Regions from separate parts of the Dietzia sp. MNB45 genome, predicted to be linked through region 1. Evidence: predicted binding sites of a transcription regulator. Region 1 holds the regulator's gene; the other holds the start of a gene.
What was found. The regulator LexA, encoded in region 1, represses DNA repair genes until DNA is damaged. The targets are predictions, from matches to a motif close to CGAACANNTGTTCG.
Positions count from the first base shown of each region.

Region 2: AB5G72_RS15955 (DUF222 domain-containing protein) is a predicted target of LexA. The motif match lies at 2,672-2,685, and genes of this name have one in related genera.

Region 1 is NZ_CP163397.1:1,923,573-1,929,170, forward strand. It holds gene hrpA (ATP-dependent RNA helicase HrpA) at 1-169, shown strand, start outside; gene nrdR (transcriptional regulator NrdR) at 180-635, opposite strand; gene AB5G72_RS09235 (hypothetical protein) at 747-1,181, opposite strand; gene lexA (transcriptional repressor LexA) at 1,371-2,081, shown strand; gene hflX (GTPase HflX) at 2,121-3,569, opposite strand; gene dapF (diaminopimelate epimerase) at 3,622-4,512, opposite strand; gene AB5G72_RS09255 (malate synthase G) at 4,632-5,598, shown strand, end outside.
Region 2 is NZ_CP163397.1:3,332,705-3,338,302, reverse strand. It holds gene AB5G72_RS15970 (PIG-L deacetylase family protein) at 1-120, opposite strand, end outside; gene AB5G72_RS15965 (acyl-CoA dehydrogenase family protein) at 232-1,389, shown strand; gene AB5G72_RS15960 (NAD(P)-binding domain-containing protein) at 1,442-2,590, shown strand; gene AB5G72_RS15955 (DUF222 domain-containing protein) at 2,849-4,558, shown strand; gene AB5G72_RS15950 (pyridoxamine 5'-phosphate oxidase family protein) at 4,593-5,021, opposite strand; gene ectA (diaminobutyrate acetyltransferase) at 5,189-5,598, shown strand, end outside.

The DNA.
Region 1 (5,598 bases):
GCTGCGACGGCGGCCGGGTGGCGCACGGGTGTGCCGGGACCTGCGGTGGATGCTCGCCGAGTACCGGGTGGGGTTGTTCGCGCAGTCACTGGGTACCGCACGGCCGGTATCGGCAGAGCGGATCGACAAGGCGGTGGCGTCTGCGCTCGCCCCGCGGTCGTCCCGATGACGCCGAGTGGTCAGCGGCTCGTGCGGCGCTCCCGGAGGGCGATGATCTCGCGTTCGAAGTCGTCGGCCGAGCTGAACTGCTTGTACACGGACGCGAACCGCAGGTAAGCGACCTCGTCCAGATCCTGCAGAGGGCCCAGGATGGCGAGCCCGATCTCGTGGGCGGGAACCTCGGACGCACCGCCGGATCGCACAGCGTCCTCGACCTGTTGGGCGAGGCGACGCAGAGCGTCCTCGTCAACCGATCGTCCCTGGCACGCGCGGCGGACACCTCGGACGACCTTGTCCCGACTGAACGCCTCGGTCACCCCGTTACGCTTGAGAACCGTCAGCAGAGGTGTCTCGAGCGTCGTGAACCGGTGTCCGCACCGGGGGCACTCCCGTCGACGCCGGATCGCCTGACCCTCGTCGACGGATCGTGAGTCGATTACCCGGGAGTCCTCGTGGTGGCATGTCGGGCAGTACATTCCCGTGGGGCCCTTCGTCGACCGGAGTTCACGCGTCCCGGATCGTGCCTGACGGAACGCGGGGGCGGTAGACCACCGCCCACGGTCCATTCTAGGAGGCCCGCTGCCCGGTCACGCGTAGGCGGGTCCACCGAGGAAGGCCACTGCGAGAAGCATGATCACGCCGAATGCGATCCCGCACGCCAGTAGTGCCCAGGCCGGCACGTCGTCGACGACCCCGGTGGACAGCGGTGCCTCGACGTGGCACGCCCGCACGCGGTCCGTGGAGACCGGGCGCACGAGCACACGGCGACCCGGGGCGACCGACGTGACGGCGGCCGGACGGGCGGCCACCCGCGGCCGGACGAGATTCTCCGCACGCGAGGACGTGACGGCGGGCCGACTGCCCTCCGGTCGGGCCAGGGTGCGTCGCGGCGCACGGGTGGACCGCACTGACGCGTCACCGGGCCGGTCGAGGTGCGCGACCCGTCCACGATGGTCGTCGGGGCAGACCTCGGTCCACCGCGCGGCCGGACGTGTGTGGGACTCAAGCGCGACAACGGTCATGGTGGCTCCCTACTCGATACGGTGTGCGATGTGGATTCGCACACCTGTATGTGTTTCTCAGTACATCTGTTCGAATCCGAACTCCCCTAGAGTTGTATCACGCGACTCCGACACAGTCACGATCCACCGAGGAATTTCTTCGAACACCTGTGTGGCGCGCCGCAGTCCTTGGCACTAGGGTGTAGACAGATCACAACGTCGAACATCCATTCGCCGAAGGGACCACACGAGATGCCGAAGCCCGATTTCGAGTCACTGACGGACCGACAGAAGAGCGTTCTGCTCCACATTCACGACACCGTCAAGGAGCGTGGTTATCCGCCGAGCATCCGCGAGATCGGGGACGCGGTCGGCTTGCAGTCCACGTCGTCGGTGGCGCATCAACTCCGCACGCTGGAGAAGAAGGGCTTCCTGACGCGGGATCCGCACAAGCCGCGGGCGGTCGACGTCCACGGTGTCCCGGGGCAGAAGTCACGGGGCCGTCGGTCACCTGCTCCGGAGCCCCAGCGTCCGGGCGGCGCGGTCGAACCCGTTTACGTCCCCGTGCTCGGCCGGATCGCGGCGGGCGGGCCCATCCTCGCGGAGCAAGCCGTCGAGGAGATCTTCCCCCTGCCGTCGGACCTCGTCGGATCAGGTGATCTGTTCATGCTCAAGGTCGTGGGCGAGTCGATGATCGACGCCGCCATCTGCGATGGCGACTACGTGGTGGTCAGGCGGCAGAACGTCGCGGACAACGGGGAGATCGTCGCCGCCATGATCGACGGGGAGGCGACGGTCAAGACTTTCCGGAACGACTCGAGCGGAGTCTGGTTGCTGCCCCACAATCCGTCGTTCAGCCCGATTCCGGGCGAGCACGCGACGATCCTCGGCAAGGTCGTGACAGTGTTCCGGAAACTCTAAGTCCCGGTTCGAACGACGCGCCGCCCGTCCCCGAAGGGGTCAGGCGGCGCCGTCATGTGGACCGCGGGCGGCGAACTCGTCCAGTTCGCCGGCCACGGACGCGGGCAGGCGGACCACCAGCCGGGTTCCGTCCTGGGTGTGTTCCTCCTCGACCACCGCGCCCTCGGCGTGGACCCGCGACACCACGTCCCCGCGGGAGTACGGGACGGACAGGGTCACCTCGGTGTCCCCGGAGGCGACGATCTGCGTGATTCGCTCGAGGAGTTCGTCGACACCCTGCCCGGTGACCGCCGAGACGAACACGGCGTCGGGCAGCGCGTGGTGCAACTCGGTGAGGACCACGGGATCCGCGGCGTCGATCTTGTTGATCACCAGGAGTTCCCGAGGCCGCTCCGCGTTCTGCTCCTCGACCACCTCGTTGATCACCTTGCGCACCGCCTCGATCTGGCGGAGCGGGAAGGCGTCCGAACCATCCACGACGTGGAGGAGCAACTCGGAGTCGACGACCTCTTCCAGTGTGGACCTGAACGCCTCGACCAACTGGGTCGGCAGGTGTCGGACGAATCCCACGGTGTCCGTGAAGACGACTGCTCTGCCGTCAGGCAACTCGGCCTTGCGCGTCGTCGGGTCGAGTGTGGCGAACAGGGCGTTCTGAACCAGGACGCCGGCTCCGGTGATCCTGTTGAGCAGGCTCGACTTCCCGGCGTTCGTGTAGCCGGCGATGGCGATGGACGGCACCGGAGTGGTACGCCGTCGGTGCCGTTTGGTGTCCCGGGCCTGCTTCATCCCCTTGATGTCCCGGCGCAGACGGGCCATCCGCTCGCGGATCCGACGCCGGTCGGTTTCGATCTTGGTCTCACCGGGGCCACGAAGACCGACGCCGCCGTTGCTCCCGGCACGACCGCCCGCCTGGCGGGACAGCGACTCGCCCCACCCACGCAGACGGGGGAGCATGTACTCCATCTGGGCGAGGGTCACCTGGGCCTTGCCCTCACGGCTGGTGGCGTGCTGTGCGAAGATGTCGAGGATCAGCGCGGTACGGTCGATGACCTTCACGTTGACCGCCTTCTCCAGCGCGAGCAACTGTCCAGGGGTGAGTTCGCCGTCGCAGATGACGGTGTCCGCGCCGGTCGCGGCGATCACGTCCTTGAGGACGCTGACCTTGCCCGACCCGATGTAGGTGGCGGCATCGGGCTTGTCACGCCGCTGGATGAGCGCGTCGCACACCTCCGATCCCGCGGTCTCGGCGAGCTGGGCGAGCTCGGCCATCGCGGCGTCCGCCTGCGCGGCGGACCCTTCGGTCCAGACACCGACGAGCACGACCCGTTCGAGTCGGAGCTGGCGGTACTCGGCGTCGTTGACGTCCTGGAGTTCGGTGGAGAGCCCCGCCACCCGGCGCATCGAGGATCTCTCCTCGAGCTGGAAATCACCGATGGACGGATCGAGGTCGCGTGTCGGCCGGTCAGCGGCCGTGTGATCAGTAGTCATTCGGGTTCATCTTCTCACACCGGGCCCCCGGTGTCCCGTGCGAGACGGTGTGCTACCGACCACGGTGGTAATGACCGCGGGCGACGAGTGTGGACGGCCCGGTGAGCGAGGACCCGGCCTCGGTGAGTGAGACCTCCACCTCGCCGCCGGGGACCACCACGACGACGTCGCCCGTCGCCTCCCCCGAGTCGGCCAGCGCGGCGACCGCGGTCGCGACGATTCCGGTTCCGCAGGACATGGTCTCCCCTGATCCCCGCTCGTGGACCCGCATGGAGACCCGACCGTCCACCATCGGGGTGGCGATCTCGATGTTGACGCCGTCGGGGAAGAAGTCCCGGTCATACACCGGGGCCTCCTGCACCGGCAGCCCGGCGAGGCCCGCGGCGTCCAGATCGGGGACCACACAGGCGAGGTGCGGATTGCCCATGTCGACGGCGAGTCCCGCGAAGGTCCGGCCACCGACCTCCGCCGAGGACAGACCCAGCAGACGCGGCTCCCCCATGTCCACCCGCACCACCGCGTCAACACCCGAGTGTGAGAGGACCTCGGCGGGGCGGGCCCCTGACCGCGTGCCCACCGGGATCGAGCCGGCCTCCGCTCTCCCGGTCGCGACGAGGGCGTGGGCGAAGACCCGGACCCCGTTGCCGCACATCTCCGCGATGGAACCATCGGCGTTGCGGTAGTCCATGAACCAGTCCGCACCGTCCACGCCGGGCGGCAGGGTCGCGAGCACGCCGCGGTCGACGAGGGCTCCGGCGGTCGCGATCCGCAGGACTCCGTCGGCGCCGATTCCGCCACGCCGATCGCACAGTGCTCGTACGAGGTACACGTCGAGGTCCAGGTCGGCCTGATCGTCCGGGAGGATCACGAAGTCGTTGAGGGTGCCGTGGCCCTTGAGGAAGGCGATACCGTCGGGCTGCGAGGCCTGGCGCGTCGAAGTCATGGCGAAATCGTACTCGCCGGCGGGGACCGTTCCGCACTGTGGAAATGTCGGATGATGCCGGACGGTACGCCCACTAGAGTCGACTTGGAGAACGGTCCCCTACCTCCAGGAGAGCATCGATGTCCGAACGCATCACTGTCGGCGGAATCCAGGTCGACGAGGTCCTGTACGACTTCGTCAACTCCCAGGCGATCCCGGGCACCGGGGTCGATCCCGACGCGTTCTGGGCGGGCGCCTCCGAGATCTTCACCGAGCTGGCCCCCCGCAATCGCGAACTGCTCGACACCCGCGACCGGTTGCAGTCCCAGATCGACGCCTGGCATCACGAGAACCCGGCGCCGATCGACCCGGGCGTCTACAAGGCGTTCCTGCAGGAGATCGGGTACCTGGTTCCCGAGCCCGAGTCCGTCTCCGTCACGACCGAGAACGTCGACGCGGAGATCGCCACGGTCGCCGGCCCGCAGCTCGTCGTGCCGGTCATGAACGCCCGGTTCGCGATCAACGCGGGTAACGCCCGCTGGGGTTCGCTCTACGACGCCCTCTACGGCACCGATGCGATCCCGGAGTCCGACGGCGCCGAGCAGGGCTCGGGGTACAACAAGGTCCGCGGCGACAAGGTCATCGACTGGGCCCGTGAGTTCCTCGACGACGCCGCACCGCTGGCGTCGGGCAGCCACGTGGGCTCCACGGCCTACGCCGTGGTCGACGGAGGCCTGCAGGTGACCGTGTCCGACGGGTCGAGCACCCGGTTGGCGGCCCCGGAGAAGTTCGTGGGCTACCTCGGCGAGCCCTCGAGCCCGTCCTCGGTCCTGCTGTGCAACAACGGTCTGCACATCGAGATCCAGATCGACCCGGACTCCCCCATCGGCTCGACCGACGGCGCCGGCGTCAAGGACGTCGTCCTGGAGTCCGCCGTCTCCACCATCATGGATTTCGAGGACTCGGTCGCCGCCGTCGACGCCGAGGACAAGACCCAGGGCTACAGCAACTGGCTGGGGCTCATGAAGGGAGACCTGTCCGAGGAGATCACCAAGGGCGACAAGACCTTCACCCGTGTCCTCAACGACGACCGGGTCTTCACCGCGC
Region 2 (5,598 bases), 1.4 Mb from region 1:
GACCAGCCCCCGGGTCCAGTCGGTGGGGAACGCCTCGGGCACGGAATGGCCCGAGGATGCCGGGGTGGTGGCCTTCTCGGGCTGGGCTGCGTTCTCTGGCCGGTCCGGGGAATCGTTCATGACCCGAGTATGGCCCTCCTCGGTGCTCGCGTGCCCGCCGTCGCCGGAACGGGCACACCTAAACTTGCCGCGAACCTCATCGTCGTCGTCGTCCCCTCATGGAGGCCCCCAGTGTCCGCACTCTTCCCCGACTACCGCCCCACCTGGGAGACCGACGACCACCGGCTGCTCCGCGAGCACGCCCGCGCGTTCTTCGCCAAGGAGATGACGCCCAACCAGGAGAAGTGGTCCACGCAGAAGCACGTGGACCGCGAGACCTGGCTGCGCACCGGCGAGGCCGGCCTGATCTGCCTCGACGTGCCCGAGGAGTTCGGCGGTCAGGGCGGCGACCCGGGCATGGAGTACCTCGTCACCGAGGAGCTCGTGTACTCCGGCGACACCGCCTTCGGGATGGGCGTCGGCTCCACCATCACCCCCCACTACGTGGCGAACTACGCCACGGAGGAGCAGAAGCGCGAGTGGCTGCCGAAGATCTGCTCGGGTGAGTGGATCTCCGCCATCGCCATGACCGAGCCCGGCGCCGGGTCCGACCTACAGGGCGTGCGCACCACCGCCAAGCGGGACGGCGACCACTACGTCATCAACGGCTCCAAGACCTTCATCTCCAACGGTGGCTCCGCCGACTTCGTGGTGGTGGTGGCCAAGACCGACCTCGACGCCGGCCACAAGGGCATGGCCCTGTTCGCCGTGGAGGCCTCGACGCCGGGCTTCGAGCGCGGCCGCGTCCTGGAGAAGATGGGCCGCCACGGCGCCGACACCGCCGAGCTGTTCTTCAACGACATGCGCGTGCCCGCGGCCAACCTCCTCGGCGGCGAGGAGGGGCAGGGCTTCTACCAGCTCATGAACCAGCTCCCGCGCGAGCGCCTGGCGATCGCCGTGGACGCGCTGGCCATGGCCGAGGCCGCCGTCATCGAGACGCTCGAGTACGTCCGCGAGCGGCAGGCGTTCGGCAAGCCGATCCTGGACTTCCAGAACACCCGCTTCGAGCTGGCGCACTGCAAGACCCAGGTCATGGCCACCCGCACGTTCGTCGACCACTGCATCTCCCGGGAGATCGCAGGGGAGCTCGACGCCGTCACCGCGTCGATGGCCAAGCTGCAGGCCACCGACATGCTCGACGACGTGGTGGACCGCTGCCTCCAGCTGTTCGGCGGCTACGGCTACATGATGGAGTACCCCATCGCGCAGAAGTTCGCCGGCGCCCGCGTCATGCGGATCTACGGTGGCACGAACGAGATCATGAAGGAGGTCATCGGTCGGGCGCTGTGACCGATAACCGTCGATAGGAACAGTTCAGGACCGTTCCGAAGGGGGTGGCGAGGTGTCGGACGCGGTCGTGCGCGATGTCGTGGTGATCGGCGGGGGCCAGGCGGGCCTCGCGGCCGGTTTCTACCTCCGCCGCGCCGACGCGAACTTCGAGATCCTCGACGCCTCGGACGGGCCCGGCGGCGCGTGGCCGCACACCTGGCCGTCCCTGCGGTTGTTCTCGCCCGCCGATTTCTCGTCCCTGCCGGGCCGCCGCATGCCCCGCACCGACGACGGCGCCAATCCCGACGCGGCCCACGTCGTGGACTACCTGCGCGGTTACGAGGAGTACTACGACCTCCCCGTGCGGCGCGGGGTGACGGTGGTCGCCGTGGAGCGGCCGGGGGCAGTGCGAGAGGGCGGCTACGCCACCAACGCCACCAACGGCGACGACGGCCACGACGACAACCACGACGACGACCAGGACCACGACGACAAGGTGTTCCTCATCCGGGCCGCTGACGGTCGCTCGTGGCGCGCACGGGCGGTCATCAGTGCGACCGGTACCTATCGACGCCCCTTCGTCCCCACCTATCCGGGAGCCGCCGACTTCCGTGGCCGGCAGCTGCACAGCGCCGCCTACCGGGGCCCGTCGGACTTCGAGGGCGGGCGCGTCGTGGTGGTGGGCGGCGCGAACTCGGGCGCCCAGATCGCCGCTGACCTCGCCCGGCCACTCGCCGACTCCGGCGGGTCGCTGACCTGGTGCACAACCGGCCCGCCCCGCTACCTGCCCGACGATGTCGACGGCCGCGAACTCTTCCGCGTCGCCAACGCGGCTATCCGGGGCGTGGGGGAGTCCGGCGGCGGCATCGCCGAGCTGGGCGACATCGTCGTGGTGCCGCCGGTCCGCGCGGCCCGTGACGCCGGCCTCCTGGAGGCGACGCCGATGTTCGAGCGGTTCACCGCGGCCGGTGTGGAGTGGTCGGACGGTCGACGCGAGCCGGTCGACGCGGTGATCTGGTGTACCGGCTTCCGGCCGGCGTTGGGTCACTTGCGGGGGTTGCTGCCGCGTCGCGACGGACGGGTCCTCACGAGTGGCGTCGAGGTGCCGGGCGTCCCGGGACTGTTCCTGCTCGGCTACGGCGACTGGTGCGGCGCGGCGTCGGCGACCCTCATCGGGGTGGGGCAGTGGGCGAAGGCGGCGGTGGCCGCGTCGCTGGGGTGAGCACGACGGTCCCGCGTGTTCTCGGCTGGGGCTATTTGATGATGTGTGACCCTTGCCTGTTCGAATGTGCGTGCGTATCATAGAACACAGGTTCGAGACCGTGCGCACGGTCAGGGGGTGGGGCACATGGGCGGGAACGCAGACGCTGCGGCCGGTGGCCCGTCCCCGTCCGGTGGTCCGTCCCCGTCCGGTGGCGGCTCTGGTTCCGCGGCGCCCTCTTCGTTGTCGGGGCTGCGGGCGGCGGCGCGTGAGGGGTGGATGGGGGAGAATCGTGCGGCGGCGCGCCGGTTCGTGGCCTGTTACGAGCTGGTTGTCGAATGCCAGCGCCGGGAGGAGTCCGGGGCGGGCGGCGGTGAGTGTCGGCCCGGGCATGCGGTGCTCGATCCGATCGATGTCGCGGCGGGGTACGTGGTGTCGGCGATGGCGATCTCGACGGGCCGGGCCGAACGGATGATCACCTTCGCCCTCGATCTGCACCTGCGGTATCCGGCGATCCTGTCCGCGATGGCGCAGGGGCGGCTGGATCTGCAGGCTGCGAATATCCTGGCCTCGCAGATGGCCACCGTCCACGTCGATGTGCTCGAGGCGGTGCAGCGGCAGGTCGTCGAGGAGTATCTCGCCGCGATCGAGGGCGGGGTGCGCATGGGTGAGAAAGCCATCCGCGGCAACGTCGATGCGATCATCTCCCGCTACGACGCGAACGGCATCCGCCTGCGCCGTCAGGAAGCGGCCCGCACCCGCGGGGTGCGACTGCACAAGGGCGTCGACGGCATGTCCAGCGTCTCGGCGATCCTGGCCACCGAGGAAGCCGCCGTCCTAGCCGAGGCCCTCGACCAACGCGTGAAAGACCACAAGTACGCCGACGCCCAAGCCGCCGCCAACACCCAAGCCGACACCGCCAACCCCGGCGCCAACCCCGCCGCCGGCGCCGGCGCCGGCGGCGCCGGCGAGGTCGAGGATTACTCGATCGCCGAGCGTCGCGCCGACGCCCTGATGTCTCTGGTGTGCGGCGACGCCGCCCCGGCCGGCACCCCTGCCCGCCCCGGCGGGACCGGTGGGGTGGCGTTGCGGCCGAAGGTCACCGTCATCGCCACCGGCAACCACGCCCGCGACGCTGGCGGCGCCCGAGTGGAGTTCACCCGCTCCGGCCAGGCCGCCCTGCAGGCCCTGCTGGACATGCTCGCCACCAGCGACGGAGCCACCTTCGAGCCCATCGATCCGCGGATCGGGGCCGCCGATGACGCCCGCGCCGCCCTGCAGTACCGGCCCAGCGCCGAACTCGCGCGCCGGATCCGGCTACGGGACGGCACCTGCCGCCACCCCGGCTGCGCGATCCCGGCCGAGGCCTGTGATCTGGATCATGTGGTGCCGTTCGATCACGCCGACCCCCAGCGGGGCGGGCACACCATCGAGGCCAACCTGGCCGCGATGTGCCGCCGCCATCACCGGTTCAAGACCTTCTCCGACTGGATCTACGACCTGCACCCCGACGGCACCCTGACCGTGCGCACCCCGGACGGTTCGACCATGCTCACCCGACCCTCCGGTCCGCTGGCCGAGTACCGGCGTGAACAGGCCCGCGCCGAAACCGAGGCGTGGACCCGGCAACAACGCCGCAGCCCCGGGCCCACCGGTGACGAGCAGGCCGACGCCGAGCCGACGTTCTGGTCGCGCCGCGCGGCCCGCCACCGCACCGAACGCCGCAACACCGAACGCCGCAAGGCCGAACGCGCCCGCACCTTTGACCCCGCCCCACCCGCCCCCGGGACCGGGACGGGCGCCTCCAGCTCCAGCACCGGCGCGGCCACCGACACCACGCCCGAGAAAGCCACCCCCGCCAGCGCCACCCCCGAGAGCGCCAGCCGCTGGTGGGCCCGCAACAAACCCCACCACAGCGACATCGAAAAAGGCATCCGCGCCCTACTCCACGAACGCCTCGACGAACTCATCGACCCACCACCGTTCTAGGCGGCTGGGTGGGCGCAGGTCAGGAGGGCGTGGGTCAGTAACCGGTGTAGCGCTCCGGCTCCTCGCCGAAGGTGAATCCGCGGCCGGAGATCTTCTCGGGCGTGATCTCGACGAAGTTGTACTTCAGGGTCGGGATCCAGGGTTTGAGCCCGAGCTCTTCCGCGCGGTTGATCTCCGCGAAGCTGTCGAGCCGTCGCGCCGTCCCGCGGACGACGATCGACCAGGCGTCGTCGCCCTCGATGTGGTCGACTTGGAACACGACATCCGGATGGACCGTGATCCCGGCGAGCTTGGAACCCTCCGCGGTGCGGAAGAAGAGCTTGCCCTCCGGGGAGAGCGCGTAGTTGACGGGGAAGATGTCGGCACGGCCCTCGGAGACGGTGACCAGGCGTCCCAAGGAGACCGTGCCCAGAAGTTGCAGACTTCGCGCCTCGTCGAATTCGGTGATCGGGTTGGCGTCCATGTCCTGATTCTCTCACCGCAGGGCCGGCGCCGGAACCGTTGTCGGAGACTGCCGCGTGACCGACCTCACTCCCCGGCGGCCACCTGCACACTCATCGTGTTTTCAGGTAACGAATTGGGGAAGGGTGATGCAACAACGTGGGGACGTCACTACGGTGGACACCGACTATGAACCCAGGAGAACGAGTAGTACCCCGTAACCCTGATTCGTCCGACGCGCTGTTCCGTGTGCCCACCGCGGCCGACGGAACCCGCATGTGGGAGATCGCCCGAGACAGCGGCGTTCTCGACCTCAACTCCTCCTATGCCTACGTGCTGTGGGGGGCGGAGTTCTCGGAGAGCTCCGTGGTGGTGGAGGTCGAGGGCCGGGTCGTCGGATTCGTCACCGGATTCATCCGCCCCTCGGAGCCGGACACGATCTTCGTGTGGCAGGTCGGCGTCGACGCCGACCAGCGCGGCAAGGGACTGGCGGCGCGACTGCTGCACAGCCTCATGGACCGGCTGGCCGAGCGCGGCGTGGTGCGCCTGCGCACCACCATCAGCCCGGACAACGAGGCGTCCCAGCGCACCTTCGGTGC